Regions from separate parts of the Chryseobacterium sp. AG844 genome, predicted to be linked through region 2. Evidence: riboswitches for the same ligand, from Rfam matches in the RefSeq annotation. Region 2 holds a riboswitch; each other region holds the start of a gene.
What was found. A riboswitch is a leader RNA that binds a small molecule or an ion and turns the genes downstream of it on or off. The one in region 2 is predicted to bind cobalamin.

Region 1: another riboswitch for cobalamin. It lies ahead of DEU40_RS19265 (TonB-dependent receptor plug domain-containing protein); the one in region 2 lies ahead of DEU40_RS07380 (T9SS type A sorting domain-containing protein).
Region 3: another riboswitch for cobalamin. It lies ahead of DEU40_RS12405 (acyl-CoA thioesterase); the one in region 2 lies ahead of DEU40_RS07380 (T9SS type A sorting domain-containing protein).

Annotation. Positions count from the first base shown of each region.
Region 1 is NZ_QGTV01000025.1:31,626-41,939, forward strand. It holds gene DEU40_RS19255 (helix-turn-helix domain-containing protein) at 1-1,011, opposite strand, end outside; gene DEU40_RS19260 (T9SS type A sorting domain-containing protein) at 1,166-2,479, shown strand; cobalamin riboswitch at 2,617-2,795, shown strand; gene DEU40_RS19265 (TonB-dependent receptor plug domain-containing protein) at 2,827-4,653, shown strand; gene DEU40_RS19270 (YncE family protein) at 4,675-5,733, shown strand; gene DEU40_RS19275 (CCA tRNA nucleotidyltransferase) at 5,887-7,305, opposite strand; gene DEU40_RS19280 (nuclear transport factor 2 family protein) at 7,343-7,687, opposite strand; gene DEU40_RS19285 (L-threonylcarbamoyladenylate synthase) at 7,795-8,343, opposite strand; gene DEU40_RS19290 (hypothetical protein) at 8,456-9,052, opposite strand; gene DEU40_RS19295 (hypothetical protein) at 9,059-9,505, opposite strand; gene DEU40_RS19300 (DinB family protein) at 9,496-10,008, opposite strand; gene DEU40_RS19305 (GNAT family N-acetyltransferase) at 10,097-10,314, opposite strand, start outside.
Region 2 is NZ_QGTV01000005.1:105,596-115,909, forward strand. It holds gene DEU40_RS07360 (alanine dehydrogenase) at 1-396, opposite strand, end outside; gene tsaE (tRNA (adenosine(37)-N6)-threonylcarbamoyltransferase complex ATPase subunit type 1 TsaE) at 464-871, opposite strand; gene dnaG (DNA primase) at 975-2,960, shown strand; gene clpP (ATP-dependent Clp endopeptidase proteolytic subunit ClpP) at 3,073-3,759, shown strand; gene DEU40_RS07380 (T9SS type A sorting domain-containing protein) at 3,943-5,046, opposite strand; cobalamin riboswitch at 5,109-5,300, opposite strand; gene DEU40_RS07385 (esterase-like activity of phytase family protein) at 5,524-6,792, shown strand; gene tpiA (triose-phosphate isomerase) at 6,861-7,619, opposite strand; gene DEU40_RS07395 (TerB family tellurite resistance protein) at 7,659-8,006, opposite strand; gene DEU40_RS07400 (BT_3928 family protein) at 8,101-9,210, opposite strand; gene DEU40_RS07405 (DUF1599 domain-containing protein) at 9,212-9,778, opposite strand; gene folP (dihydropteroate synthase) at 10,245-10,314, shown strand, end outside.
Region 3 is NZ_QGTV01000011.1:19,996-30,309, forward strand. It holds gene DEU40_RS12385 (GNAT family N-acetyltransferase) at 1-48, opposite strand, end outside; gene DEU40_RS12390 (endonuclease MutS2) at 206-2,353, shown strand; gene DEU40_RS12395 (hypothetical protein) at 2,449-3,141, opposite strand; gene DEU40_RS12400 (hypothetical protein) at 3,535-4,335, shown strand; cobalamin riboswitch at 4,370-4,551, shown strand; gene DEU40_RS12405 (acyl-CoA thioesterase) at 4,666-5,049, shown strand; gene DEU40_RS12410 (HD domain-containing protein) at 5,106-5,696, opposite strand; gene DEU40_RS12415 (XAC2610-related protein) at 5,698-6,396, opposite strand; gene DEU40_RS12420 (PadR family transcriptional regulator) at 6,906-7,235, shown strand; gene DEU40_RS12425 (PspC domain-containing protein) at 7,247-8,968, shown strand; gene DEU40_RS12430 (1-acyl-sn-glycerol-3-phosphate acyltransferase) at 9,284-9,880, shown strand; gene DEU40_RS12435 (PaaI family thioesterase) at 9,971-10,314, shown strand, end outside.

The sequences.
Region 1 (10,314 bases), on a different contig from region 2:
ATTGGTTTCCACAAGCTTCACGAGATATCGTATCCCTTCTTTTGAACCGGAATCTGTTTTTGTTTTTAAATCAGTGTAAAGTTTATTGTACTGATGATATTTTGCATCATTATGTACCGCGTAATAATTACGGGACAGTGATTCGTAAATTTTAATTTTTAAATTATTAAACGGAAGATTCTCGATCAATCGAAGACCTGCCTCCAGTTTTTGAATAGAGGTTACATAATCCTGTTTCAGGAAATAGTATTGGGACAGATTCTCATAAGCCAAACCTAAAAGAAACGGCTGGTTTTTCTGAGATTCAAGATCAGCAATCACATTTTCTATAAGTGTTTTATACTCTATTGATTTATTCTGCTTCAGCAGATAAGAAGAGCGAAAAATTCTGTTTTCTATTTTTAAAATTCTGTTCTCTTCATTATGATTCCCAAGGTATTGGTTGCTTTTATCAAGATTTTGTAAGGCTTCAGGATAGTTTCTGTTGATTCCTGAGTTTAATGCCTGAAGCTGATACAATTTTGCAGTGGTGATTCTTAATGCCGGATTACTACTTTTAAGAAGCTTCTGATCATACAAGAGATGAGAAATAATTCTTTTCGATTGATTGTACAAACCCAGATTCTGATACTGATCAGCAAGATTATAACCATTGAAGACCTGCATACAATATGAAAGGTCATTGTTCTGATCACTATCTTCTTTTTGAGCAAAAATATTGACAGACTGTACATAGTCTACCTTCAGGGCAAAAGCTTGTGAAATAATATTTTGAAGTACAATTTTGTGCTCTCTGTTTTGATCACTTACAAGAATTCCCTGGGTATAACTGATGCATTCGTCGGGATTCTGATACAATTTCAGAAATGCTTTATCTGCTAGCATATTGAAGTCGGGGCCGGACTGTCCTTTGGTAATAAGGAAGCAGAAAATAAACAGTAAGATTTGAAATAATTTTTGTCCTGATAAATTGTTTTTTGTGTTTTTTTGAATAATTTCGGTAAAATCCATATTCAAAATATTGTTTTATATCTGTTTGATTATTAGTGTTTTGAAAATTAAACTCTTTTAAAATTCACGAATTATGAAAGTCAATTTCTTTTAATTGATTGAATGTTGTATTAATATTGTTTTCACCAATTCGAAACGCTAAATATAATAAAATATGAAAAATTTTTACAGAATGTCAATGAAAATATTGATAGCTTATCTTTTCCTGAAATTTGGTTTTGCAGAAGCGCAGCTTACTGTAATCGGCCTGGGAAATTATAATGTAGGCGCAGTATCGGATAATGGAGTAGTAAGCTTGCACACCAGTGCAGGAAGTATATATAAATGGAATGTTGCAGGAGGACTCGTACAGATAGGTTCTATAACAAACGGATATCCGGCTGCAGGCAGAACCATTGTTTCGAATGACGGAACCAAAATATCGTCCTCCGTTACCAATGCCGCAACAGGATTCAATGAAATATCTACCTATGATGTCGCTACGGCCACATGGGTAAACAGAGGCGGCCTTGTACCTACAGGATGGGATGGCAGCGTAAGCTCTACCTGGGGAATGTCGACTGATGGAAATACTATAGTTGGTCTTGGTTTTCTCACCGCAGCGAATGCGCATGCTGTGAAATGGGATGAAGTAAACGGAATGGTAGATCTGGGAAGTATAGTTCCCGGACGCAGCTCCAGAGCAAACGCAATCAATGCAGCAGGAACAGTGATCGTAGGCTGGCAGGATGAATCAACCGGAACAAGAAGCGGAGCAAAATGGCAGGATGGAGTGGAAAGTTTTATTACAGATAATAATGGGAATCATGTAGGAGAAGCAGGAGGAATTTCTGCAGACGGAAATACAATAATAGGTTCGGCAAACCCTAATCCTTATGTATGGAATGCTGTGAGCGGACTTACTTATATAACGCATCCTAATGCTTCTTTCAGCTTCAAAGGAGGTGCCACCGGGATTTCTGCTGATGGGAAAAAAGTGATCGGGTATTACAGAGCATTTGGGGCTCCTCCCATGTCAGGAGAAGGCTTTATCTGGACCTCTGCCGCCGGGAGAATTAACCTGAATGATTATGCGGCATCTTTAGGAATTGCCACTAATGGAGTAACAATGGGACTTCCTCTTGCGATTTCACAGGACGGAAAGAAAATTGCCGGGTCAGGGACGAATGCTTCAGGGCAGATGATTGCTTTTTACCTGGATACTTCTGAATTTTTATCGGTGAGTGATGCTGTGAAAGAGAAAAACAATACAGGTATCTATCCTAATCCAGTGGCTGACATCCTGTATTTTAAAGGAAAAGGAAAAATAGAGAAAGCAGAAATTTATAATATGGTTGGACAAAAGGTAAAATCATTGGATACTGTAGAAGGACAGATTGATGTTTCATCTCTGTCAAAAGGAGATTATATTTTACAATATTCCGTAAAAGGAGTACAACAGGAGTCTTATAAATTTATTAAAAAGTAACATATATAAATAGTAAAGTAGTGGGATGAATGGCTGTTTTCAATATTGAAAGCGGCCGTTCTTTTTTGTGTATATAACAAAAGGATAGCATGTTTTGTATAGAAAAGTCTGGTTTTTGGCAAATACATATAAAAAACTATCTTTGCAAAAATTTTGGTTTCCAGTATTTTGGAATGAAAAGGGAATCGGGTGTAACTCCCGGACTGTCCCCGCAACTGTAAATCGCAACACAAGTTTCTGCAAAACGCCACTGTGTAAAAACGGGAAGGAGCAGAATGCGAAAGTCAGGAGACCTGCCAGGATTATAATTAAAAAACATATTGCTTTCGGAGGAAAAGTAAAAAAGTATGGATATAAAAAGATCTTTAGTACTGCTTTTTTCATCTTATGGGTGTTTTCTTTTTGGACAAGAGAAAACCATTGACACTATTTATGTCTTCGACAACCAGATGAACAGGGTGAAACTTTTTCATCCCGTAAAAACAATTACAGCAGAAGATGCTGAAAAAAACTCCGGTAATCTTTCGGAGCTTCTGAGGTTTCAGTCGCAGGTTTTTATTAAAGAAAATGGCCGCGGAGCCGTGTCTTCACCTTCTTTTAGAGGAACTACCGCCCAGCAGACTGCATTCGTGTGGAACGGAATTAATATCAATTCTAATTTTTTAGGGCAGGGAGATATCAATAATATTGCTTTGTTCGGCTATGATCAGATCGGTATCAAAGCTGGTGGAGGAAGTGTAGTGTACGGAAGTGGTGCCATCGGGGGAAGTATTCACCTGAATAATACCCTTGATTTTAATAAAGGTTTCCATGGTTCTTTATTTTCTGAAGTGGCTTCCTTTAATACCTATAATAATTTTGTGAAAGGGTCTTACAGCAATGATAAGTTCAGTTTTAAAGCCTCCGGAAATTATTCTGTAAGTGAAAATGATTATAAGGTAAGCGATCTGAATTACATCAACAGAAACGGGAATTATTACAATACGACATTCAATGTAGGAGCATCCTATAAAATTACAAACGATCATAAGGTTTCGTGGCAAAGCCAGTTTTTTGATTCTTCACAGCATTATCCTGTGTATGAGGAAACGGGAACAAAAACAAAATATACAACTCAAAGTGTAAGAAGTCTTCTTTCTTGGGACTGGAACAAAGCGAAGTTCAGCAATTCCCTTAAAGCAGCCTACACGGAAGAGAATTTTCAGTATTTCGGTTCGTTAAGCCAGCCTAAATCCAGTGGAGGAACCGGGAAGAATTATATCTTTAAAAATGATTTTAATTATTTCCTGAATTCAAAATGGAATTTTAATATCATCGGAGAATTTCAGATTAATAAAGGAGAAGGGTACGAGAGCGGAATATCCAATGTCAGCAGGAATATAGGTTCTGTTTCAGGATTATTGCGGTATTTTGCAACAAAAGATCTGCGTTTTGAAGGAGGATTCAAAAAAGATTTTGTAGAAGATGTAAAGTCTCCTTTTATGTATTCATTCTCCGGAAAATGGAACGCCGCAAAATGGTATGATCTGAGTATTAACGTATCCAAAAACTTCAGATATCCTTCATTTAATGATATTTATTATGAACCGGGAGGAAATAAAGATCTGAGACCGGAAACCTCTACTCAGGTGGATATGACCAATGAGTTCAAAGCGGGAGATTTCAAACTTACTCTGTCTCCCTACTATATGAACATCACAGATCTTATTGTATGGCTTCCAACGGCTATGGGATACTGGCAGGCATACAATGTCAATAAATCCGAATCTTACGGGCTGGAATCTCAGTTGTCTTTCAGCAAGCACTGGGGAAATCATAAATTCAGAGCCAATGCAGCATATTATTATGCAAAAGCTATCGATAAAGAAACGAAGATGCAGAGACCTTACGTTCCCATGCACAGGGGAAATGCCGGTATAGATTACGAATATGGTTTCTTCAGGTTTTATGCACAGGGACAGCTGAACGGTGTTACCTACACCACAAGTGATGAAAAGAGATCAGAAGCTATAGATCCTTATTTTCTTTTAAATATGGGAGTTTCTACCACCTTAGCAAAAAAATATACCTTAGGGTTTAAAGTGAATAATCTAACCAATACCTACTATAAAACCGTTTCTTTCTATCCTTTACCAAAAAGAAACTATAGTGTGTATGCAGCAATAAATTTTTAATAAATTAAAATTGAATAAATTATGAAAATAACTAAACTTTTAACTGTCTTATTTGCAGTTGTACTATTGTTTAATATGTCTTCATGTACAAGTGACTCTGCCGAGTTTGAAATTTCTCCGATCACTTACCAGAACGGATATTTTATCTCTAATGAAGGGAATTTTAACAGCCAGGGTGCTAAAGTAACATTCCTGACAAGAGATTTAAGCTTGAAACAGGATGACGTATATGGGTACAATAACAATAAAGAAATTCTGGGTGACGTTCTTCAGACCATTGGTCTTAATGGAAATAAGGCTTATCTTGTGATCAATAACTCAAACAAAATTGTTGTTGTAGACCGTTATACATTTAAGAAATTAGGAGTAATCACCAATCAGATTGATAACCCGAGAGGAATTGCTTTTGCCAATGACTTTATCTATGTTGCTAACCTAAACTTCTCTACGAATGCAACAAGTGTAACGAAATATAAGGCTTCCGACTATTCATTTGTAAGCAAAATCACGATGACAGGCGGGGCTGATAAAGCAGTAGAAGCAGGTGGAAATATTTTTGTACAGAATGCTACTTCAGGATATGGAAATATGATTACTTATATCAATACTTCTAATGACAGTAAAACTGAACTTACTGTTCCGAATGGTAAGATCAACAGTACTATTTCATACAAATCCAATGTATATACAATTTCTTCTACAGCTACTGATTCTTATATCTATAAAATCTCCGGCACAGGGACTATGACGCCGGTAGTTACATTGACAGGAATTCCAAGTGCTACCAATCTTCAGATTGATAATGATAAAATCTATTTCAGTTCTGCCAATAAAGTGTATACAACAAGTTTAGCTACACCAACAGTTCCTGCAAGCCCGCTATTAACAGCTGCAGATGGTGGTCCTTATTTTACGCTTTATGGATTTAATGTTATTGATGGTAGAATTTTTGCATCAGATGTTAAACAATTCACTCAGGAAAGCGAAATGACTGTATATTCAGCAACTACGGGTACCAAGCTTACTTCCCTTAAAACAGGTGGTCTTGGTGCTAACGGAACTTTTCTTAACCCGCAATAATTATTACTTCTAAAAATAATTTTTTATTTTTTCATCATTTGTGTTTTTTTCCGGCCGGTTTCGAAGAAACCGGCCGGCTTTGTTTCCTTAAGAAAAAAAATTCCGGCGGGATGGAACATCCCGCCGGAATTTTTAATATTTTTCTAAATTGAATTATAAGGTTAATCCCAGTTTCTCAGCTTCAGCAATGACAAACTTCGTCGCTTCTTCTTTTTCATTGGGAATTTCACCTTCAAGAATAGCTTCTTTCACTTTCTCTTTCAGGATACCAATTTCACGGCCCGGCTTAAGATTAAACATTTCCATAATTTCTTCTCCGGTGATAGGCGGCTGGAAGTTTCTTACCTGATCTTTTTCTTCCACTTCCTTGATCTTGACCGCTACATATTCAAAGTTTCTTTTGAATTTCTCCTGTTTTTTAGAATTTTTAGTGGTAATATCTGCCTTGCAAAGGGTGAAAAGGTCTTCCAGATCTTCTCCTGCATCAAATAAAAGTCTTCTTAATGCAGAATCTGAAGCATCATCCGTAATCAGCGCAATTGGCCTTGATGAAAGCTTGACCATTTTCTGAACATATTTCATGTCACTTCCCAAAGGTAATTTCAATCTCTGGAAAAGTGTTTTTACCATTTTTGAACCTAAAAATTCATGCCCGTGAAAAGTCCATCCTGTTCCTTCTACAAACTTTTTCGTCGGAGCTTTCCCAATGTCATGAAGAAGGGCAGACCAGCGAAGCCAAAGATTATCGGTATTCACAGAAATATTATCCACTACTTCCAGCGTATGATAAAAATTATCTTTGTGAGTTTGTCCTTCCACTTCTTCCACGCCTTTCAGTTCGATCAGTTCAGGAATAACAAGCTTCATAAGACCGGTTTGTTCCATCAGTCTCAATCCGATAGACGGTTTTTCAGACATCATGATTTTGTTAAACTCTACCATGATTCTTTCCATGGAAACAATCCTGATTCTTTCTGCTTCCTGTTGGATCGCTTTCAGAGAATTTTCCTCAATTTTAAAATTTAAAGTGGAAGCAAAACGCACTGCTCTCATCATCCTTAACGGATCATCAGAATAGGTTTGTGCCGGTTCCAGAGGAGTTCTTAAAATTTCTTTTTCAAGATCATCAATCCCATTGAAAGGATCAATCAATTCTCCGAAATTATTTTTATTTAAAGAAATAGCCATCGCATTGATGGTGAAATCTCTTCTTTTCTGGTCATCTTCAAGACTTCCGCCTTCCACTTCCGGCTTCCGGCTGTTTTCTGTGTAGCTTTCCTTTCTTGCTCCCACAAACTCAAGTTCAAGTTCTTTATACTTGATCATAGCCGTTCCGTAAGTTTTGAATACGGAAACCTTCAATTTCGGATCTATATCCTGCGCTACATTCTGAGCAAGCTCAATTCCGCTTTGTTCCGTTACAAAATCTATATCGGTAGATGCTTTTCTGTTCATCAGCAGATCTCGCACATAACCACCCACAATGTATACGGACTGGTTATTCCTTTCTGCTGCTTCAGAAATGATTTTAAATAGTTTTAAATTCTTATTTTGATTAAGATTAATTTTCATCGTTGATAATAGTGACAATTTCTACGTATGTTACCCATTAATCATAATGAGCATACATTCTACTAATTTTTCCCTCTTCATTAAAAAACATGACTTCAACGGCATGTTTATCCATAATCGACTTATAAAATAATGCTACCGAATCTACTCCTGCTGTGGAATGGATCAGATCAAAATGGAGGTCCGGAAATTTATCCAATGCCTTTCTCCAATATTCACGAACAGCTTCTTTTCCTTTTAAAGAACTTTCTTTACCGCCTGTAGCCAGTGCAATCATAGGAGTTGTAATCTCAATATCATCTGAATAGTGGGAAAGTACATCCTCCAGATCATGAGAATTCCACGCATTGATCCACATTTGGGCAAATTCGTGATGATTCATAGCAAATAGTTTATGAGTTGAGTTTGCAAAGATAGAATTAAAAAAAAGAAATCCTGCCGATATGAACTGGCAAGACTCTAAAAAGTAAACATAAAAGTTCAGAATTCTTATTCCCGAAGAACTTTTATTCTGTTGTCATTCCATATTTTGATCACCGAAGAACCTGAGTATTTTGAAACTTTTTCTCTGTCTTCTTCCACTGCATAATCTACAAGGCTGATTATTTCCTCAGAAATATCAGAGAATTTCAATGGACTTTTTTCACCGCTGAAATTGGCAGAGGTAGATACCAATGGTCTGTTCAGTTTTGTAATCAGTTTTTTACAGAAATCATTTTTTACAAGACGAATTCCGATACTTCCATCCTCTGCAAGAAGTTCTTTAGGTAAACCTCTTGGGTTTTCATAAACAATGGTTACCGGTTTCTCACTAAGATCAATAATTTCCCATGCCATCTCAGGAACGTCGACAAGGTCCTGAAGTCTTTTTTCTGACTCTACAAGGATGATCATGGATTTGTTTTTTTCGCGCTTTTTAATGTCAAAAATCTTATTGACCGCTTCTATATTGGTGGCATCACAACCAATTCCCCAGATAGTATCAGTAGGGTAAAGAATTGTTCCGCCGGATTTTAATATTTCGATAATATGTTCCATAATTGTAGTGAATTCAAAGAATGGATAAAGGTAGAAAATATAAGAATTTCAGGCAAAAAAATGGGGTTTAAATATGATTTTTCAGCTTGATTATTATGACAAGATGCAAAGATTATAATCCATGAAAAAATGAATTAAAATAAGTTGTACGCTTAATAGGCTCAATATAATCAGGATGTAGTATTTTTTTGAAATCTTTTTTGGTAAGATGTTGTGAAATCAAGACAGGGAAATTTGATCTTGAACCTTCTTTAATTAAAGTATAAAGAATCGCATTGTTTTTAAAAAATACAATGGTTGTCTGTTCATAATCTTTACCCAAACTGTAGAGATCTGTCGGTTCATTAAGGAAAATCAGATTCCCAGAAATCTTTGAAATTCTATGATGATGTTTTTTTCCATACTCAATGATTCTGCTTTTAGCTTCTTCTTTAGGAATTTCAAACTTAATTTCTTTCAAATGTTTTTCGGTGTATTTACAATACAGCACATATACGCTACAGATGAATAAACTTATAAGAATTGCACACTCGAAGCTGTTATTAAAAGAAAAATCTACTTCTTTTAATAACAGCAGAGAAGCTCCTGCCAATGCAGAAAATCCAAAATAGATCGAGATCGTATCAAACTTATCGTATGAACTTTCTTCAAAAACTAATTTTTCAGTTTGAATACTTTCTGTGATTCTTAAATTTTTTATAGATCTCATTGCACATCAGGATGAGAATTTATGATTGATAAATTTAGATTTTATGGATAAATATAATGAGCCAGCTATTAAAAATGCAATAGAAGCTATCCACAAAAAATAACCTGTTTCCAAGCTGTATATTCTTCCCATTCTTCCATTTTCTGCAGCCAGAATTTCCTTCCAGAAAAAAAATGTTCCTGCAATTAAAAAAGCTATTGCAGCCAATATCATAGAAATTAAAAAATATTTTTTATAACAGAATACCACTGCAATAAAGAACCAAATATTAGCTGTCCATACCAGAAATTCAAATAAGCCCCCGCCTAAAAAGCTAATCGAACCTATAAGAAAAGTTTCAAATGATTTATAATCTTTAATCTCTCCCATATCTTCAACTTTAAAAGCTGTAAAACAAAAAGAAATTATGAAAATTAACAGGCTGGCAAGGGGAATTCGTTTTCTTACATCCATCCCAATTTCGATAAATACCTTTCCTCAATAATATTCAGGTGGTGATAATTGTGCCCTATAATCAGTTTTCCGATGGTTTCTACAGATATTTCATGGCCATTGGCTGTTCCTGTATTCTGTAAAGCAGAAGGTTGAAGAGTTTCTAATAAAATCTGTGAAGATTTTCTCACCAGTTTGTATTCTTCCAAAAGTGATTCAAGGGTTCTTTCACCTGCAAAAGAATTTTCTGCATATTCATCTTCATCAAATCCGGGAAGATTGTTTTTTTCTCCTCTCGCAAAAGCTAATATTCTGTATTGGAAGACTCTTTCTGTATCAGATAAATGGAGTAGAAGTTCTTTTAAAGTCCATTTTCCTTCTGCATAAGCAAAATTGGATTGTTCTTCGGTAAGGTTGGAATAAATTCCGATGGTTTTGTCTGCTGATATCTGCAGTTCACTGATCCAGTTTCCTGATGGAATCTGGTCTAAATATCTTTGGATGTATTTTTGAAAGTCGGTCATATTATTTTTTGTTTGGGTTACGGGTTACGGGATTCGGGATTCGGGGTTTTGAGATTCGGGATGGTGAGTGTAATGTATCAATTACTCATTACTCATGATTCGTCCACTCGTAGAAATTCACGGAGTCATACAGTTCAAATCCACAGGATGGATAGAGTTGATTTCCGATGTCATTACTTTTTCCTGTTTCTAAAAGAATACCACAGGCTTTTGAAGATCGACAATGTTCTTTGGATTTTTCAATTAATTCTTTAGAATATCCTTTTCCTCTGTGGTTTTTATTTACGTACAGGTCGTTCAGCAGCC
Region 2 (10,314 bases):
ATACTCCTTGTCTCTAAGATTGATCTGAAGAGCTGAAACCAGATACGTATTAGGCTTCATGTACTCAATTTCATCTTCTGTAGGAGGGTTCACCTTCAGGATAAGATCCTGCCCGAAAGCTTCTTTTGGATCATTGGTGATCTTCGCTCCAGATTCGGAATACTGTAAATCTGTAAAAAATGAACCTTGTCCGGCCCCTGATTCAATAATGATCTCATGGCCGTGCTCTACCAACACCTGTACGGCGTCAGGAGTAATGCAGGTTCTCCTTTCGTTGAGACAGGTTTCTTTAGGAATTCCAATACTGAACTGTTTCCCTTTCTTTATAACCTCCAATTTTTCCTCTTTCGGCATTAATTCTTCTTCTGTGAAAGGAGTAAAAATATTTGTACTCATCCTTAAATTAAATTATGTCTTACAGATTGTTTTTTACACTCAATTAATGAGCAAAGATACATAATATTTAATCGAATGAAATCTCTCTGTTTTCACCCGTATTTACAATGCTCATTGTATGGTAGTTAAGACCGTAAAGGTCCTCTTCATAGACTTCCGGCCATTCGATGATGCATAAAAAAGAGTTGTCCAGATATTCTTCAATTCCGATATCATAGACTTCTTCAATGTTTTTTAAGCGGTAAAGATCAAAATGAAATACTTTCCCTTTTTCGGTATTGTATTCATTGACAATAGAGTAAGTGGGAGAGTTTACTTCGTCATTACTGCCCATGTTTTTAAGCAGAAATTGAGTGAATGTGGTTTTACCTGCTCCCAGGTTTCCCTTTAATAAAAGAATATTATGTTGTAATTGAGGAATGATGGTGTCAACAACTTCCTGCCAGTCTTCGATTGTATTGATAGTGAACTGCATATAGTAGCAAATTTATTTTGCAAAAATAATGATAAAACTTACTAAATATAATGCACTTGTATTATATAATTGTAAGGTTTTTTTTTATGTGTATTTTTGTACTATGATTTCCAAACAGACCATTGATAAGATATTCTCCACGATCCGCGTTGAAGAGATTGTGGGCGAATATGTGCAGTTGAAAAGAGCAGGGTCTAATTACAAGGGGCTCAGTCCTTTTCATGATGAAAAAACACCCAGTTTTGTAGTTTCTGCCAGTAAGCAGATCTGGAAGGACTTCTCCACAGGAAAAGGAGGAACGGCGATCTCTTTCCTTATGGAAATTGAAAATTTTACGTATCCTGAGGCACTCCGCCACGCTGCAAAAAAATACGGAATTGAAATTGAGGAAGACCAGCGTGAAATTTCTGAAGAAGCAAAAAATGCCCAGACAGAAAAAGATCTGCTGTATAAAATCCATGAGGTTGCCAATACTTATTTTCAGGAGATCCTTTGGGATGATCAGGAGGGCAGAAGCATAGGACTTTCTTATTTCAAAGAAAGGGAGTTGAGGGATGATATCATTAAGAAATTCCAGCTGGGATATTCTCCCGAGAAGAAGAATGCTTTTACAGCTTATGCCCTGGAAAAAGGATATAATAAAGAAATTCTTGAAAAATCAGGACTTTCTATTTTTCCTGAAAATACTCCTGCAGGCGTAGACCGTTTTAGGGAAAGGGTTATTTTCCCTATTCACAGTTTTTCTGGCAGGGTTTTAGGCTTCGGAGCAAGGATTCTGAAGAATAATGTCAAAACTGCAAAATACCTCAATTCCCCGGAAACCGAGATCTATCATAAATCCAATGTTCTTTACGGATTAAACCAGAGTAAGCAGGCTATTTCCAGGAAGAATGCCTGTCTTTTGGTGGAAGGATATATGGACGTGATTTCCCTTCATATGTCCGGAATTGAAAATGTAGTGGCAAGTTCAGGAACTTCTTTGACGACAGAGCAGATCAAACTGATTAAGAGGCTTACAGAAAACGTAACGATCCTTTTTGATGGTGATAATGCCGGTATCAAAGCCAGTTTCCGAAGTATTGACATGTTACTGACTGAGGGAATGAACATCCGTGTTCTGCTTTTCCCTGATGGAGATGACCCGGATTCCTTTGCCAGAAAACACCCGCAGGAATACGTTGAAAAGTATATCGAAAATGAAGCGATGGATTTCATCGATTTCAAGGCGGAAATTCTCCTGAGAGATATCGGAAATGATCCGATTAAAAAGGCTGAAGCAATCAGAGATATTGTGAAATCTGTCTCTTTCGTACAAAATGCCCTGAAAAGAGAGGTTTATCTGAAAGAGGTTTCCAATAAATTCGGGCTTTCTGAGCAGAGTCTTTTCAATGAACTGGATGTTCAGAAGCAGATCACACAGAATCAGACCCATCATGTTCAGCAGCAGCAGAAAGAGAAAACAGCCGCTCCAAAGATGGAGGTTGTACCTTTGGATCAGGAAAAAGAAGATCCTTTTCTGTATGATGTACTGTTCATGGAGAACAAACTTGTTGAACACATGCTGGCATTTGGAGATATTATTCTGAAACGTAGAAATGAACAAGGAGAAGAATATCAGATTACAGTAATTGAGGAAATTCTTCATCATTTTGAAGAAGAGCAGTATGAATTTTTAGTTAAAGGGAATGAAATCATTATTACTCAGGTGAGGGAAGGAATTCAAAAAGATGAGTTGAGAAGTGGAAACTTTTTTGTATCTTTTATGGACGAAGAAATTACCACAAAGGTTGTAGACGCTCTGATCCCGTTGGATGAGCTTGAAAACTGGGCTTCCAGAAATATTTATCCTCCCAATTACGGTGATAAAGTGGCAGATCAGATCAAGGGAGATGTTTTGCTGCACAAATTCAGATATATTGATTATTTAATCACAGAAACAGATAAAGAGCTGGATGTGTACAGGGATACTGATGAAGGAAAGTACTATGAGCTTATCAAGAAAATTACGCTATTGAAACAAGCTTCCATGCGATTGAGTAATATCATTGAATATTCACCTATCAAAGGAATCTATGGTAGAAAACGGTAATTTTTAAGTCAGTTATTTTAATATTCTGTGACAAAAAGTCCTATAAAATTTTAGGAATAAATATTGTAATTTAAACTTCGAGAATATTTAAAAAATAATACATAATAGAAATATGGACATTAAAAAAGAATTCAGAGATTTCTCTGTAAAACATTTAGGAAACAACGGTTTGGTTACCGATCAGTATATGGGAATGTATGGGCCTACGAATCTTACTCCGTACATCATGGAAGAGAGAAGATTAAACGTTGCTCAGATGGACGTTTTCTCCCGTCTGATGATGGACAGAATTATTTTCCTTGGAACAGGTATTGATGATCAGGTAGCAAACATCGTTACGGCTCAGCTTTTATTCCTGGAAAGTGCTGATCCTTCAAAAGATATTCAGATCTACATCAACTCTCCTGGTGGTAGTGTATATGCAGGTCTGGGTATTTATGACACCATGCAGATCATCAAGCCGGATGTAGCGACTATCTGTACAGGTATGGCTGCTTCAATGGGAGCTGTATTACTGGTTGCCGGAGAAAAAGGAAAACGTTCTGCGCTTAAGCATTCAAGAGTAATGATCCACCAGCCTTCAGGAGGTGCTCAGGGAGTTGCTTCTGATATGGAAATCAACTTGAGAGAGATGTTGAAACTGAAGCAGGAGCTTTATGAAATCATCGGTCATCACTCAGGACAAACGTATGAATGGGTAGAAAAATCTTCTGACAGAGATTACTGGATGACTTCTGAAGAAGCTAAAGGTTACGGAATGGTAGATGAGGTTTTACAAAGATCCACAGAGAAAAAATAATTGATGATAACATCATCAGAAAACCGCACCAATCTGGTGCGGTTTTTTTGTTGGATTTATATTTTAATCACTCATTTTACATTCGCTGGAGGGGTGGCAATAATTCAAAGAATTTTTGACGGGCGGTTGTAACAGTATATTTTATCCATATCCTCACAAAAAAAGCGCCTCAAGGCGCTTTCTCTATTTCTTAACAATCTTATGTACCGTAGAACTTTCAGCTGTTTTAATCTCCACAAAGTAAACTCCTGAGTTTAAAGAATGAATATCAATCTTAGTAACCTGAGAAGTCATTATTTTTTGTCCTGTCACAGAGTAAATATTCACTTCTTTCAGTTTCTCAGCCGTTTCAATCTGAATGAAATCACTTGCCGGATTTGGATAAATATTGAATTTTTTCTTGGTCACAGAAGAAATTCCTAAAGTCAGCTGGGCCTCGGTGGGGGTAAATGGTCTTCTTTGCCCGAAACTTAATCCAAACCAGTCATTGTTACTCAGTTGAATCTGAGAAAGATTGGCTTTTGTTTGCCAGCTTGATAGATCTTTTCCTTTATATAACTTCCAGCTGTCTGATCCGGAAGTATTTCCAGTAAATGAATTCAATGTTAAATTAGTAATCTGATTATTCGCTGATGCAAAATTGAAATAGGAAGCTTGAGACTGGATCAGTTGTAACGCCTGTTCAGCAGTTATGCTTCCGTTATATTTAATTCCAAAAACAAAAGAATTGGCATTTCCGTTGGCATTATCAGTTCCGAAATCAATAACGACAAGACTTTTATTAGTTCCGCTTCCTACCCAGTTTGTAACCTGCGAGGGAACAAACCAAGCAGAACTGTAGGCTGGAACTGGTAGGGAAGGCATTGTAGGAGGGGAAAAACTATAAGAAGCTCCATACCATCTTCCGTCCACTAAAAGATCATTGTTCACACCATTATTGAATGCCATAGTTGATGGAGTGTTTCCTGACCAGGTTGACCAATAGTCGTCAAGGCTGGGAGTATGGTGATTGTAATTTAAACTGTACAGAAATCCGGATGGTATTTCAATTTCCATTTTAGGTTCTGCAGCGGCAATAGCAGTAATCATGTCTTCCATGGTTAAGCCATTTCCGTCAAAACGGTATCCCCAAGCATAAGAATTTGGGGTGCTGTCATCATTAAAGTCTGCAATGAAATATGCTTTTTTAGAACCGGTTCCTACCCAAAATTTAATGTCGTTTTCTGTGAATTGGGCCGACAATACCTGCATGCAAAGCAGTAAGAAAAAAAGATAGATTTTTCTCATGATATAATTAATTTAAAGTTTTATTCCCGAAACTTATCTTCAGAGCAGAACTAATTCTTTCTCTGAATCTGGTGTTTTAAGGCAGGTCTCCTGGCTCACATCTTACAACTTCCTTCCCGGATTTTCAGATCCAGTGGTTTTTGTGCAGTAAGTTTAAACAGTTTACAGTTGCGGGTACAGCTCAAGATTTGAATATTATTCTCACTTGATTCCCTATTAATGAACATTGTTCAGCCTTAAAACGCTGCAAATATATCATATAAATTGATAAGTCTGTTTTGTGAATTATTTTCCTTTAAAAAATGATTTTCAAATTGATTAATAATTTGGTTGGATTGTTGGTTTTTCATTTTTAAATAGATTCTTTTCTTATTTATCCTCAATGCATTCTGTCTGTTCAATTGTTAAAAAACAATTATCATTGTATTTAAGATCAGTTTACAATCAAGTCCTATTTTCGCAGCCATAAAATAGCATATGAAAAAATTACTATGTTCTGTGGGTATACTGGCTGTATTGGCTTCATGTAAAAGTGATGACGATATCGCAATGGTTAATCAGGATATTAATTATTCCAAACTCCCTCAGGAGTTTCCATTTTCAAAACTGACTACGATAAACGGAGTGGATGTAATCAACGGCGGATTTGGTTCTGGTGCTGCCGCTCATCCAACAAGAAAAGGTGAGTTCTATGTCATTACAGACAGAGGTCCCAATACGGACTTCCAGAATGGAAAAAAATTCCTTGCCCCCGGCTTTACACCCACCATTATGCATTTTAAAATCAATGCAGACGGGAATATAGAGGTCATCAGATATATTAAACTTAAAAATCCTTCCGGGCAGCCTATTACAGGTCTTCCAAACCCTGCAGGAATGGGAAGTACAGGTGAGATCGCATATGATGCTTCCGGAAATGTTTTAGGAACAGATCAATATGGTTTAGACAGCGAAAGTATTGTTGCTGCTGCTGATGGTACATTCTGGGTTTCCGATGAATATGGACCGCATATTGTCCATTACAGTGCAGATGGAGTGGAGATGGAAAGAATAAGCCCGATTGGTGTAAATACAGGTTCTCGAAAACTGCCTGCTGTTTTAGCGAAAAGAAGAGCCAACAGAGGAATGGAAGGTCTTTGTATGAGTCCGGATGGAAGAACTCTGGTAGGAACCATACAGTCGATGATGTATGTTCCCAGCAAAGCACTGGCTACCAATAAAACTTTAACGAGAATTGTCACATTTGATACGGTTACAGGGCAGACTAAACAGTTTCTATATAAGCAGGATGGAGGTGCTTCTGATTCGGTTTGTGATATTACAGCAATAAGTAACAGTGAATTCTTAGTCATTGAAAGAGATGGAAATTTCGGTTCCCAGGGTGGAATCAAAAAAGTATACAGAATCAATCTGAGCAATGCAACAGATGTAAACGGAGCCGATATCACCGCTGTTGACGGAATGAAAATCAATGGAAAAGCTTTAGAACAATGTTCATGGGATGAAATTACCAATGCCGGGATAAAAGCTGTTACCAAAACATTAGCAGTAGATCTGGTAGCAAAACTGGGCTACGAACATGATAAATTCGAGGGAATTGTTTATCTGGGAAATAATAAACTGGCTGTTTTCAATGATGATGACTTTGGAGTGGTAGATGATGGAAACGGAAATCCAAAATCCAAAATTTTACCTAAAACGGGTAAAGTAGACAAGGGAACAATGTATGTAGTCGATATTCAATAATTAGATTTTTTTAACGGAAAACGGCGGAATCGAAGATTCCGCCGTTTTTATTGTTAGATCAATGAATTCTAGTTAAAAGCTTCAATAATCTTAGAGAAATCCTCTAATTTCAAAGCTGCTCCTCCGATAAGACCTCCGTCAATATCCGGCTGAGAGAAAATTTCTTTTGCATTGTCTGGTTTTACAGAACCTCCGTAAAGAATAGAAACTTCGTCAGCAACTTCCTGTCCGTATTTTGCAGCAATAATGTTTCTGATGTGAGCGTGGATTTCCTGAGCCTGCTCCGGACTTGCCGTTTCTCCTGTTCCAATAGCCCAAACAGGTTCGTAAGCAATCACTACTTTTTTGATCTCTTCAGCAGAAAGCGTGAAAAGAGCTACTTCAGTCTGGTTTTTTACGACTTCAAGGTGTTGCCCTGCTTTTCTCTGTTCAAGAGTTTCTCCGTTACAGTAAACAGGAATAAGACCTTTATCAAGAGCCAGTTTGATCTTTCTGTTACAGTGAGAATCTGTTTCTCCGTGATATTGCCTTCTTTCAGAATGCCCGATCAAAGAACCTGTAGCGTCAATAGATTCCAGCATATCTGCAGAAATTTCACCTGTGTAAGCACCGCTTTCATGCTCGCTCATATCCTGAGAAAATACTCCGATCTCATCCTTTTCAAAAACGTCTTTTGCCATCATCAGGTATAATGCCGGTGGAGCAATCCAAACTTCACAGTTGGTAGCGTTATTGTTTTTATAGCTTAGTAACTGAATCATCAATTGCTGTGCATCAATTACATTTTTGTTCATTTTCCAGTTTCCTGCAACTATTTTTCTTCTCATAAGATTTAAATATAGATTTATTTTATTTTTCGTTGTTGTTTATAATCCCCAAAGGTTTTTCAGCAGAACATAGAATGTATGTTCCTCTTCCGTTACTTTATTGTCCGCTTTGATTAAAGATTTTGCAAACTGAACAAATTTCACACGTTCATCCTCTGTAGAATCTTCGTGGAAACATCTTGCATGGAATTCAAAATGATCTTTCCATTCTTCAGGCTGTAAAAGGGCCAAAGTATCCAATTCATTATCAAGGTTCATTCTGAAAGGAAATTCATCCGCCAGGTATTGCTGTACCAGCATTCCTTCCTCAGGAGCAAACTCTCCGTCTACAGAAGAAAGAATCATTAATAAATGATAACCGGCGATTGATTTATTTGATTTTTGCATGAGCTTTTATATGTTTAAGTTTAGTGTTTAAATTTGATATTTGATAATTGATCCACGATTAGCTTTCGTTAAAAAGATCATTCATCATTTATAATTAATTAACGTAGTCCTTTGCAGGTTGTTTATCTACAATTTTTCCATTCTCAAGAATCAGTACAAACGGGTTGCTTCTTGCTATTGTTTTAATGGAAGTTCCGTCCATTAGTACGTTTTTGATGGTTTTAAAAGTATTAGGCTCTGTTGAAACTCCGTAGATAAGGGCGCCTTTCTGGGCATTTACTTTTGCCTCCACTTTCTGAAGCAGGTCAGCAGGGATTTCTTTTGGATGATAGGAAAACACCAGAACAGCTTTTGGAGCGTTGATGATCTCATTGGTAACTTCCATTCCTGTAGGATCTTCAATCTTAAATTTTACAATTTCAGATTTGTAACCTTCCTTGATCAATACAGATTCATTTTTTCCATCTTCAATTTTCCATGGAGAACCTTCTGCCCAATATTCTGTTTTTTTGATATAATCATCCTGATTTACCTTTACTAACTGTCCTGTTTTTTCATTTTTTAGAGAGTAAAATGTCTTATATTCAGAAGGGTTTTTGTCAATTTTAGCTTTTTCACCTTTAATATCTGTCCCGATTTTATAATCACGGAAATCAATGATCGGTTCATGCATGATTCCCTGTGCCATAACATAAATCATTCCCAAAGAAAAGACTGTTAAAAGAATATATTGGAACGTATGGGAAGACTCTTTTGAAGTAACTCCATACTCATCTTTTTTACGGAAATCTTTTCTGTAAAGGACAAATAAGATAATCAATCCTACCAGCAGTACAACATCTTTTAAGAAGCTTTGCCATGGAGTGAATTTGATGGCGTCTCCAAAACATCCACAATCTGTTACCACATTGAAATAAGCCGAATAAAACGTCAGGAATCCAAAGAAAATACAAAGAGCAATTAATATGGATAAGGTAAATTTAAGCTTTAACTTAAGAAGCAGCATAAATCCTAAGAAAAGCTCCAGTACCACCACGATAATGGAAAACAGCAGGGCAAACTTTTCAAAAAACGGCATATTGAAAACAGCAGGAGAGAAATATTCTTCCATTTTGAAAGAAAAACCTACCAGATCCACGGCTTTCACAAAGCCTGAAAGGATAAAAATGACAGCAATAATAAAGCGTAATAAACCTTTGAGCATATTAAATATTTTTGGGTTCGAACTGATTTTCTTTTTCCGAGAACTTGATCAGACAGAAGACGGCATAATTCAGCATGTCGAAATAGTTGGCATCAAGCCCTTCCGAAACGATCGTTTGTCCCTGGTTATCCTCAATCTGTTTGGTTCTCAATACTTTTTGATAAATAAGATCCGTAATCGAAGAAATCCTCATATCTCTCCATGCTTCACCGTAATCATGATTTTTTCTTTCCATCAAAGCTTTCGCTTCGTTGGCATATTGGTCATACAGACCTAAAATTTCTTCTTTATTTTCGTTGAAATCATTGGAAAGACCTTTCTCCAGCTGAATAAGTCCAATGATAGAATAGTTCACAATGGCGATAAATTCATCTTCTTCACTCTCATCCACCATTTTTTTATCAGTCATCTGCAGCGTACGGATCCTGTTGACTTTAATATAAATCTGATCCGTAATGGAGCTTGGTCTTAAAACCCTCCATGCCGCACCATAATCCTGCAATTTTTTGCCGAAAAGATCACGGCACTGACTGATAACTTTCTCAAACTGTACTGATGTTTTTAACATAAATCTTCTTAATCTTCCAAATATACGAATTCGGTTTTAGATTTTTCAATTTGATAAGCTGAGTTTGTGTGTCTGAAGGTTTGAGGGTGGGAGAGTTTTAGAGTTCCGGGATTCGGGATTCGAGTTGTGGGGTTTGAGAGTGGGAGAGTTTTAGGGTTAGAGAGTATTTGAGGAAAGAGTTTCAATATCCGATTGATCTAGTTTTGAGGTTTAAAAGGGCTCATTTAGCTTCTAACTTTCAGCCGTTAATTTCTAACTTCTAGCTTCTAATTTCTGATTTAAAACTCATAAATCACTAATTTTGCACTACAAAAATCATTCATCAATTATCATTCATCATTTATAATCTACCCTCATCAATAATAATCTCATGTTCTCCAACCCTAAAACTCTCCAACACTCAAACCCTCCAACTCATTCAATCAACTGCAACGGCCGTTTAGTACAACTGGACACCCCGAAAATCATGGGAATCCTCAATATGACCCCGGATTCCTTCTCTGATGGCGGAAAATTCAATAATGAAAAATCAGCGT
Region 3 (10,314 bases), on a different contig from region 2:
GCTTTCGTTGATATCTCTCAGTACTATTCTTTGGGTTTCAAGTTTCATATCTCAAATGTAATAAAAGAACGTTTAAGAAAACATTTTTTCGATATTTAAAAATTTTCAATAAAACATAACACTAAAATCATCAAATTCAAAGGTAATTTATTCTGTAAATCTCTCAGATATACGTAATAATCAAAATTCTCACTAAATTTGCACTGTGTATATAGATAAAGAAGATTTAGACGAATTAGAGTTTCCGCAATTGCTCGCGGAAATCTCCCCATTTGCGTATTCTCCGAAAACAAGAGAAAAAATTCTTCAACTTCGTCCGATGGAAATTGACGAGGCGGAACTTTCATTAAAAAAAACGTCAGAATATCTGTCGAGTTTTGAAAGTTCAAATGCGATTCCGTTTGATGAGTATGAAGATATTGAAAGTGAGCTGAAATTGATGCTGATCGAGAATTACCGTCTGGAAAATGCTGCTTTCATCAAAATAAAAACCATCACGGAACAGATCGGAAGACTTCAGAAATTCTTCCCAACCATGCCGGAAACGTTTCCTACTTTATTGGAAGAAGTTTCTGTACTGGAATTCAGAAAAGAGATCATTGAGAAGGTGGATAAGGTTTTTAACCGTTTTGGTGAAGTAAAAAACGAAGCTTCCCCAGCTCTGAAAGGGATAAGAACCGAAATTCAGCTTGCTAAAAAAGCAATTCAGGAAAATTTCAACCGTGCGCTTACTACGTACGGACAGAGTGACTTTCTGGATGATATCCGGGAAACGATTATTGACGACCAGAGGGTTCTGGCGGTAAAATCAGGATTCAAAAAAAGAGTTGCCGGAAGAACATTAGGAATTTCCAAAACAGGTTCCATCACATATATTCAGCCGGACAGTGTTGTAAAGCACTATTTCAAACTCCGTGAGAATGAAGAGGAAGAGAAAAAAGAAATTGATAAAGTTCTCCGTAAGCTTACAGCAGAACTAGCGGAATTTCAGCCTCAGCTGTGGAGATATCAGGTGTATATTTTTGACCTTGATCTTACGAGAGCTAAAGCGAAATTTGGTGAACTGATTAACGGCGTTCTTCCGAAAATCAATCATCATAAAACACTGAGATTAAAAGATGCCTATCATCCTCTTTTATGGTTAAGAAACAAAGTAGAGAACAAAATCATTCACCCTCAAACACTTACCTTAACAGAACATAACAGGATTATCTGTATTTCCGGTCCGAATGCCGGTGGAAAGTCAATTACCCTGAAAACGGTAGGATTATTACAGCTGATGATTCAGAGTGGTATTCTGGTTCCGGTTCACCCAAAATCTGAAATGTTTTTCTTTGAAAAAATTATGACGGATATTGGCGATAACCAATCTATTGAAAACCACTTATCAACCTATTCATCGAGATTGAAGAAAATGTCAGGAATCATCCGTGAAGCAGACGCCAATACGCTTTTGCTTATTGATGAGTTCGGTACAGGTTCTGATCCGGAACTTGGAGGTGCGCTGGCAGAAAGTTTCATGGAGTTTTTCTATGATAAAAAGAGTTTTGCCATTATCACAACGCACTATACCAATATTAAACTGGTGATAGAACAGCTTCCCAACGCCCAAAATGCAGCTATGCTCTTCAATGAAGAAACACTGGAACCGATGTATAAGCTGGAAGTGGGACAGGCAGGAAGTTCATTTACTTTTGAAGTTGCAGAAAAGAATAAAATTCCAAGATTTATCATCCATTCTGCCAAGAAAAAGGTAGAGCATGATATTGTGAATCTTGATAAGACGATTGTAAAACTGCAGCAGGAAAAATTTGAGGTTGAGAAACTGAAATCCGATCTTGCCGAAAGAAAAGAATCCGTAGAAGATAAACGTGATAACCTTCAGAAACTGAATGACCAGCTTCAGCAGAAACTTTTCAATTTCCAGAAGCTGTATGAAGAGGAACACCGCAAACTTCAGTTCGGAAATAAGATTGAGGCATTCATCGACAGCTATACCAAAGGAAAATCCAGAAAAGATGTTGTGAAAGATTTTGTAAAGCTTCTTGAACAGGAAAAATTCCGAAAACTGGGAACAGATAAGGATGAATCCAAGCGCCTGCAGGTTGTCAAGAGAAAAATCACTCAACAGCTGAAAAAAGAAGAAGTAATTGAAAAAATTGCTGAAACCAATGAAAAACTGGAAGAAAAGCGTAAAACCGATCGTGCCGTATGGATGAAAATCGGACAACGTGTCCGTATTACAGGAAGTACCAGTGTAGGAACCATTGAGAAAATTTCCAGAAACAAAGTGATTGTCAATTACGGAACTTTCAAGACAACCATTGATGCAGATGAGTTGGAGAGAATATAAAAAGTTATAGTATAATATATAAATTCCCCTAAAAACGATTAACTGTTTTTAGGGGAATTATTAAATTTTGAGTATGCTTTCTTTTGACGAAAAGATTAATTAATCTTCTCTAATGATAATCTGGCCAGCCTAAAAGATTGAGCTGATGATCCACTATAATTATAAAGTAAACCTCTTAGTTTGATTACATCTCCAGCTGCTAAGGTCAGAATTTTAGATGAGGTTAATGTAAATTCATTATTATTTAAATTTCCGCTTGCCACTGCTCCAATTGAAGTAAATGACGCTGGAGCTTGTAAGGTAGTTCCTACATATATATATGTTCCAAAAAAATAGGATGACGGTATGGCTCCATCAACTTTAAGAGCTGATGTAAAAGTAAGTAAATAGTTACCGTCCATTCCAGCCGGAACAGTTAGTGTTGTAGCACTCGATCTCCATGCTGTCAGACTACCCGTACCAAGACTCATATCCAAATCTTTAAGAACATTATTTGCAGGTACACTAACCTCAGCTCCACTTAGGAGAGCACTGTAACCAACAATCGTACTACCGTTATTCCCATTAGACCATACAGGAGGGTTTCCCGGACCTGCGGAGGTAAGTATTTGTCCTGTTACACCGGCACTTCCGGCTGTAGCAGCATCCCCACCTACGTTTAGTTCATTAACTACCTGTAAAGAGCCATTGACATGCAAGTCTTTTTGAGGGGTAGTAGTCTTAATTCCCACTTGCGCAGATAAAAGCGTACAAGCTAAAAAAGCCCCAATTAATAAATAGTTTTTCATTTCTTTGTATTTAGAATATTAAACATGATAAAATTACTAAAAAATAATTTAACAACAACCTTTAAAATTAATATTTTCGATTTTAAAAACTCTATTATATTAAAAATTCTACAATACACAAATACACATATTAAATTATGATTAAATTAAAAATAAACATATAACAAAATTGATTTCATCAATAAAATAATAAATTTAAGAAATATTAAAAATTAAACATCCAAAATATTATCATGTTTATATAATTATTTATCAATAAAAAATACTCACCGCAAGAATATCTCTTGTATCAATTAAAACTATTCTAATAAAATGTAAATAATATAAAAAGATCTGCCTTGTTTAAATACACAATATATTTAATTTATATATTTGAGGGATCAAAAAATTTTCATGATGACTTTCATAAATAAAGCATTCTATTTATCCGCTTTCAGTATTTTATCTATTGCTTTTGTAAAAGGGCAGACTAAAGTTCCTTTTGGAGTGGTAAAAGCTGAAGAAGGATATGCCAACGTACGTGTACATAAAGACGACTACCGAAAAATTGTAGACAAGATCCGTATGCGTAAAGGCGATGTATTCGTTTATGTAAAGCCAGCTCCCGGAGAAACGGAATGGATATGGATTAAATATCCTGAGAAACAGGATGACGACAAGCCTTTTGTGCGTTATGAAACTCTTGATAAAGAAGGAATGGTGAATAAAGGACGTATTGCCTATGTAGACCAGCTTCCTGCCTATACTCCATCCAGATCTAAAAACGGAAGATCCCTTATTTTCACAGACAATTCTGATCCTAAAATCCCTACTGCCCAAAGAAGCAAAGTGGTGATTGATATTTATCCTTCTAATGCGGGATACCGTAAAAAGGAAAAAGATGCAGATGGAAAAATTCTTACGATTGATAAAGTAAAACCATGGGGAATTGGAAATGACCTTCCTGAGGGAATGACCGAAATCAAATCCATCAGAGTGCAGCAGCCCGGAAGAGGATCTGTTTTTGTAAGGGAAGCCATCAAAAACATGTTCCAGCCTACCATGGATTTTGAGAACATCGGGGTAACTTCTCTCGACAATGATAATATTTTCCTTTATATGATCAATGGTTCAGGAGAAAACAGATATACAACACTCTGGACAATTAAGAAGGGAAGAGTAATCAGCCAGATTATTTATCATAATCCGGAATAAATTCATTATTTTTGCATTCGAAAAGTTTTTACGCTTATTCATCACAGAAATTGGTTCTGCATCACTGCAGATTAAAAGGGAACCGTGTGAAAATCACGGACTGTCGCGCAACTGTAAAGTAACTGAAGTCTTTATCAAAGATCCACTGTGCGAGGCATGGGAAGGAGATAAATGATGTTACAAGTCAGGAGACCTGCCTTTTTCTTAAACATGTAACTTTCGCGATTTGAAGTTGTATTGATCTGATGGATTGTTTCAGGAATTCTATAGGTTCCTGTCATTATTCTGTTGTTTCCAATCATTTCCTATCGCTTTAATTAATAATGATATATGACTACAGAAGAAAGAATTGAAGCATCCGAAACCAGAATCTTTAAAGCGGTTTTCCCTAACACAACCAATCATTATGATACTCTTTTTGGAGGTACAGCGATGCAGCTGATGGATGAAGTTGCTTTTATTACAGCAACCCGTTTTGCCAGAAAAAGAGTGGTAACCGTAAGCAGTGATAAGATCGATTTCAAAAAACCCATTCCTGCCGGAACTATAGTGGAACTGATCGGGAAAGTTTCATACGTGGGAAAAACCAGTATGAAAGTGAATGTTGAAATTTACACTGAACAGATGTATTCCTATGAAAGAGAAAAAGCTATTGTAGGTGATTTTACTTTTGTAGCCATCGACGAATTCAAGAAACCAATTCAGATACTATAAATAGAGTTTCGGGCGGCCAAAGGCCGCCCGAAACCTTATTATATTTTTCATTGAAATTATTTCAATACTTTTTCTGTTTCCAGACTTTTGCTCAATAAAAGCTCAAAAGCCTCTCCCATTTCATCCGATGCTCTGCTGATTGCATTTTCAAGCATATTTCGGATTTGTCTTTCCGTTACTCCCGCTTCAGTCCAGCTCTTTCCGGTAGTATGGGAATTTAAGATAAATGGCATAATTCTGTCGATTCCGCAGGCAAAAATAGCATCCGGTGTTTTCTCATCTTCAAACTCAAGCCACAGGTTAAAGAATTCTGTACGCAAAGGTTCATCCAGAATTCCAAAGATTTTCTGAGCGGAAATTTTCTCTCTTTCAAACTTTCCTACCATGGCTTTTTCATCAAAAATAAAAGTATCTCCGGCTTCTATTTCCACAAGATCATGAATGGAAAGCATTCTTATTACCCTCAATAAATCAATATCTGCACGGTTTTTGGCGTATGGATAAAGGATCTGAGCCAGAATAATAATCTGCCAGGAATGTTCCGCCGTATTTTCTCTTCGGGAATCGTCCGCATTATAATTTCTTCGTTGTACATTTTTAAGCGCATCCACCGCCAGGATAAAATCGATCTCTTTCTGAATTTTCATCTTACTTCTTATTTCTGTTATATTGATCTGAAGGATATACCTTTGTCCTGGTAATCCATTTATTATTGAGCTTTTCCTTTGTGGTAACTTTTACACGGCCTTCAACCGTCATATCCTCTTCTTTTTCAAAAACTTTATCAAGTCCTTTATTCGGAATTACGGCATATTCTATCGTAAAAATATCACAGCAGCCGGACTTTCCATAAGAAATAAGACGTTTGCGTTGGGCATCAACATCAAAAATATCAAGACCATTGGACCCCAATTCTGTTAGTTCTTTACTTTTTACAAACCCCATTCTTGTTTTGTTGAAGACATATACGTCATAAGATGCCCCGCTGTAATTTCCCATATTTCCATTTCTTATTGCAACATCTTCCGTTCCGTCAAAATTAAAATCATCTACAATTATACTACGCTGGTCCTTTGAAAGCGGAATCAATTTCCCGCGAACCAGTTTTTGGCCTTGTTCCGCATATACAACAAGATCATCAGAAACAAAAGTCTGTACTTTGCTGTTTTTATGGTCAAACAGTTTCACCGTTCCTTTTCCTCCACATCGGTCATTGTAACAGTTTTCTGTCTGAATGACTGCATCATAGTTCTTTGATACATTTTTAATTTCAAACTGATACTGCCCGAAACAGAGCGGCCCCAAAAGAAATACTGATAAGTGCCTGTACTTATTTAAAATATTCATGGTAATAGGAATGATTTGGATGTTTTTTTATTCCTAACAAAAATACGAATCATAATACCGACCTCAAAATCCATGTCTCATTATCTGTCAGAATTTCTCTCCTATAAAACAGTATTCACAGATAAGAAGCTTTCTCCCGCTATCCGCTCATACTCCTCGCGCCTGCCTAAAGCCGTGGCTGCTGTGGGGTAACCGCTTCTATCGGGGCTATGGATATGAGTAATGAGTAATGGATAATAATTAATAAAAGATCATTTTTTCTATCAATTTTATTTAAAAATTAAAGATTTCTGAGCTATTTTCTGTTAAAATTCATTTTACTTAAAATTCAAGATAAAATTTATTTAATTGATTTTCAATATTTTAAATAATTTATTTTAAAAATTTCACTACTTTGTATTGCATAATACCATTTTATTTACATATCTTTGTAATGTAAAATTAGAATAGGCTCAGCTAGCTAGGGGCATTTTTCTAAAAATATAACTAATTAACAAAACTTATCAAAGATGAATACCGAAAATACCAAAGCGCAAATGCGAAAAGGAATTCTGGAATTCTGTATTCTAAGTCTCATCAATAACCGTGAAATGTATGTTTCTGATCTTATTGACGAACTGAAAAAAGGAAAACTGGATGTAGTGGAAGGGACCCTCTACCCTCTTCTCACAAGACTTAAAAACGGAGAGTTTCTCTCTTACAGATGGGAAGAATCTACCGGGGGACCACCCAGAAAATATTATCAGATCACAGAAAAAGGAAAACTTTTCCTGGATGAACTTCTCAATACATGGAATGAACTGACAGCCTCAGTAAACCAAATCACTCAACAATATTAAAAAACAAAGTTATGAACAAGACACTCTCAATAGGACTCGCAGGTTTTTCTTTTACCATAGAAGAACACGCATATATAAAGCTCAGCGATTACCTGAACGCACTGAGAAGCTCTCTGGATGCTTCTGAGGCTGATGAAGTAATGCATGACATAGAAATAAGAATGGTGGAAATTTTCAAAGATTCTTTAGGAAAACGTGAAGTGATCAACGATACCGATGTAGAAAGGGTAATCGCACAGATTGGAAGCCCTGAAAAAATCGAAGAACAGGAAGAAGCTTATTTTTCTGAAAAAACATCTGCCAGAAACAATAATTCAGGAACCCATTATACAGATAAAAAACAACTGTTCCGTGATCCGGAAAAACAAAAAGTAGCAGGGGTTTGCGCAGGTTTAGCTCAATATGTAGGAATGGATATTACTACCATGAGAGCAATCTGGCTGGGAATCTTCGTGTTAGGAATTTTTACAGCAGCCATTTCCTCTTCATTAATAGGTCTTTTATATGTAATCCTTTGGATCGTACTTCCAAAAGCTGAAACAGCAGCAGATTTCCTGAAAATGCAGGGAAAGCCTATGAACTTCGACAATCTTAAGAATGAGTCTAATAAATTGGTGCAATTTGCCAATGAATCTACTCAGAGGGTCGGAGAAATCTATAACGAAAACAAACCCTATATCAACAATGCAAGCAGTGGAATCTGGAATATTTTCAAGTATATCGTAGGAGGATTCTTCGTATTGATGGCTGTAAGCAGCATTATCGGAGTATTTGTATTATTCGGTCTTTTCGGAATGGATACAGACTTTCCGGGAGCTAATGAGATGAGATTCTATATGGACGATCAGGGACTTGATAAAGTACTGGCTGCGATGATGGTCATCGGAAGCTTAATTCCGGCAATCCTTTTCAGTTTATTAAGCATCAAAATATTCTCGCCAAAAACTAAACTGAGAAATATCGGATGGGTTGTAGGTGGTTTATTCCTTCTTCTGATCGGTCTGGCCACTTACTTCGGAATCAGTATGGCTAAGAAAGACATGATCTATAGAGGCCACAAGGAAGATGTAGAAAATGTCGCCATCAATACTACTTCAGATACCGTTTATGTAGATGTAAAACAAATCAATATTCCTCAGAACTTCAAAGCGTACAACAATGATATTTATTCTGATAAAAAATCAGTGTATGAAGAAGATTATATTTCTGTAGATGTTACAAGAAAACCAGATATCAAAACACCTTATCTGATCATCAAAAAAGAAGGAAAAGGATATAACTTCCCTATCCAGCTGACAGTTCCTGTAGAAATTGTAAACAATAAAGTATTACTTCCCAACTACATCAAATATCCATATGAGCACAGATTCAGAGATTACAGCCTTGAGTATGAACTTGTAGTTCCGCAAAAAGCAGTGGTTATTTCAATGAACAAAAACCATATCCATATGGATGGAGACCTGGACGGAGACGGTATCAATGACAACGATCAGGACAGAAATGAAGACAATAACGGTATCAGAATTGAAAAGAATAAAATCACGGTAAACGGTTCAAGCATTGAATACAACTCCGATGATAAAGACAGCCTCATTGTAAACGGCAAGAAAGTTCCGAACAACCAGGCAAAGAAAGTAATTGATTCTGCGGTATCCAACATCAAAAAATCAAATAAAGATGTGGACATCAAAATCAAAGACGGAAAAAACGAAATTTCCATACAAACTAAATAATTAACTTCAGAGAGTGGTAGAAGGTGTGGGTGGATGGCAACCGTTTGAAATTCACACCCTTCTTCTCTCAGAAAAGTGAAAATAAAGCTCCATTTAGTTTCTTATGTGAAAAAAAAGTTTTAATTTCGTAAAGCTAAAATTTAATAACCAACCAATCAAAAACGCAGCCTTATCATGATACAATTTGCAATGGAATTCGTAATGAAAATCGTAGATTTAATTAGCGGTTTGTTTTAAGAGCGATAATATTTCAATATATTTGTAAAGTATAACCAAAGTTTGGTTATACTTTTTTGTTTTTAATCCGGGAAATCTATGAAAAAGCTATTAGGCAAAGCAATGTTAAAATTATTAGGTTGGAAGGTCGTCCTGCAGGGTGATGTCAACAACCTGAACAGGTGTATCCTTGTGGTTGCACCGCATACCCATAATATGGAGTACATTTTAGGAAATTTCGCCTACTGGTCCTTGGAAAAACCTTTAAAAATTATCATCAAAGATGCACACACCAAAGCCTGGTATGGAAGTATCGTAAAAGGACTTGGAGGTATCGGAATCGACAGAAGCCAGAAAAACGACCTTGTGAATTTCGTGGCCAACCAGTTTTCAAAGGAAGATTTCAGTCTTGTTATTACTCCTGAAGGAACCAGAAGCTGGGTACCGAAATGGAGAAAAGGATTCTATCATATGGCTTTGGCTGCAAAAGTTCCTATCGTTCTGGCAGCAGGGGATTTTAAAAGAAAAATTGTGTACCTGGGTTACACCATTCCTTATGAAAGAATAGCCTCAGTACCTTTTTCAGAAATCATGCAGGAAATCCAGGACTATTATGTAAAAAATGACATTGTTCCAAAAGTTCCGGCCAACTGGAATCCCAATATTATGGGAACCGAGCTGGAAGCTAGAAGCTAGAAGCTAGAAGCTAGAAGCTAGAAGCTAGAAGCTAGAAGCTAGAAGCTAGAAGCTAGAAGCAAAATTAATCATCATTTATCAACTATTAAAATGAAAGGTCAGACAAAAGAAGAAATATTAGCATTCATCAATAATTGGGGAGACGTAACTCTTGCTAAAACGCTTGAAATCAAATTCATCGACATTGATCTGGAAAATGAAACCCTTACAGCTACAATGCCCGTTCTCCCAAGAACCCACCAGCCGTTTGGCATCATGCATGGAGGAGCAAGCTGCGTTTTAGCGGAAACATTAGGGTCAAGCCTGTCTAATATTTTTATCGATGGTGAAAAATATTATGGAGTAGGAACCAATATCAACTCCAATCATTTAAGAAGCAAAAAAGATGGTATTGTAACCGCCACGGCACGTTTTATCAGAAAAGGCAAAACCAT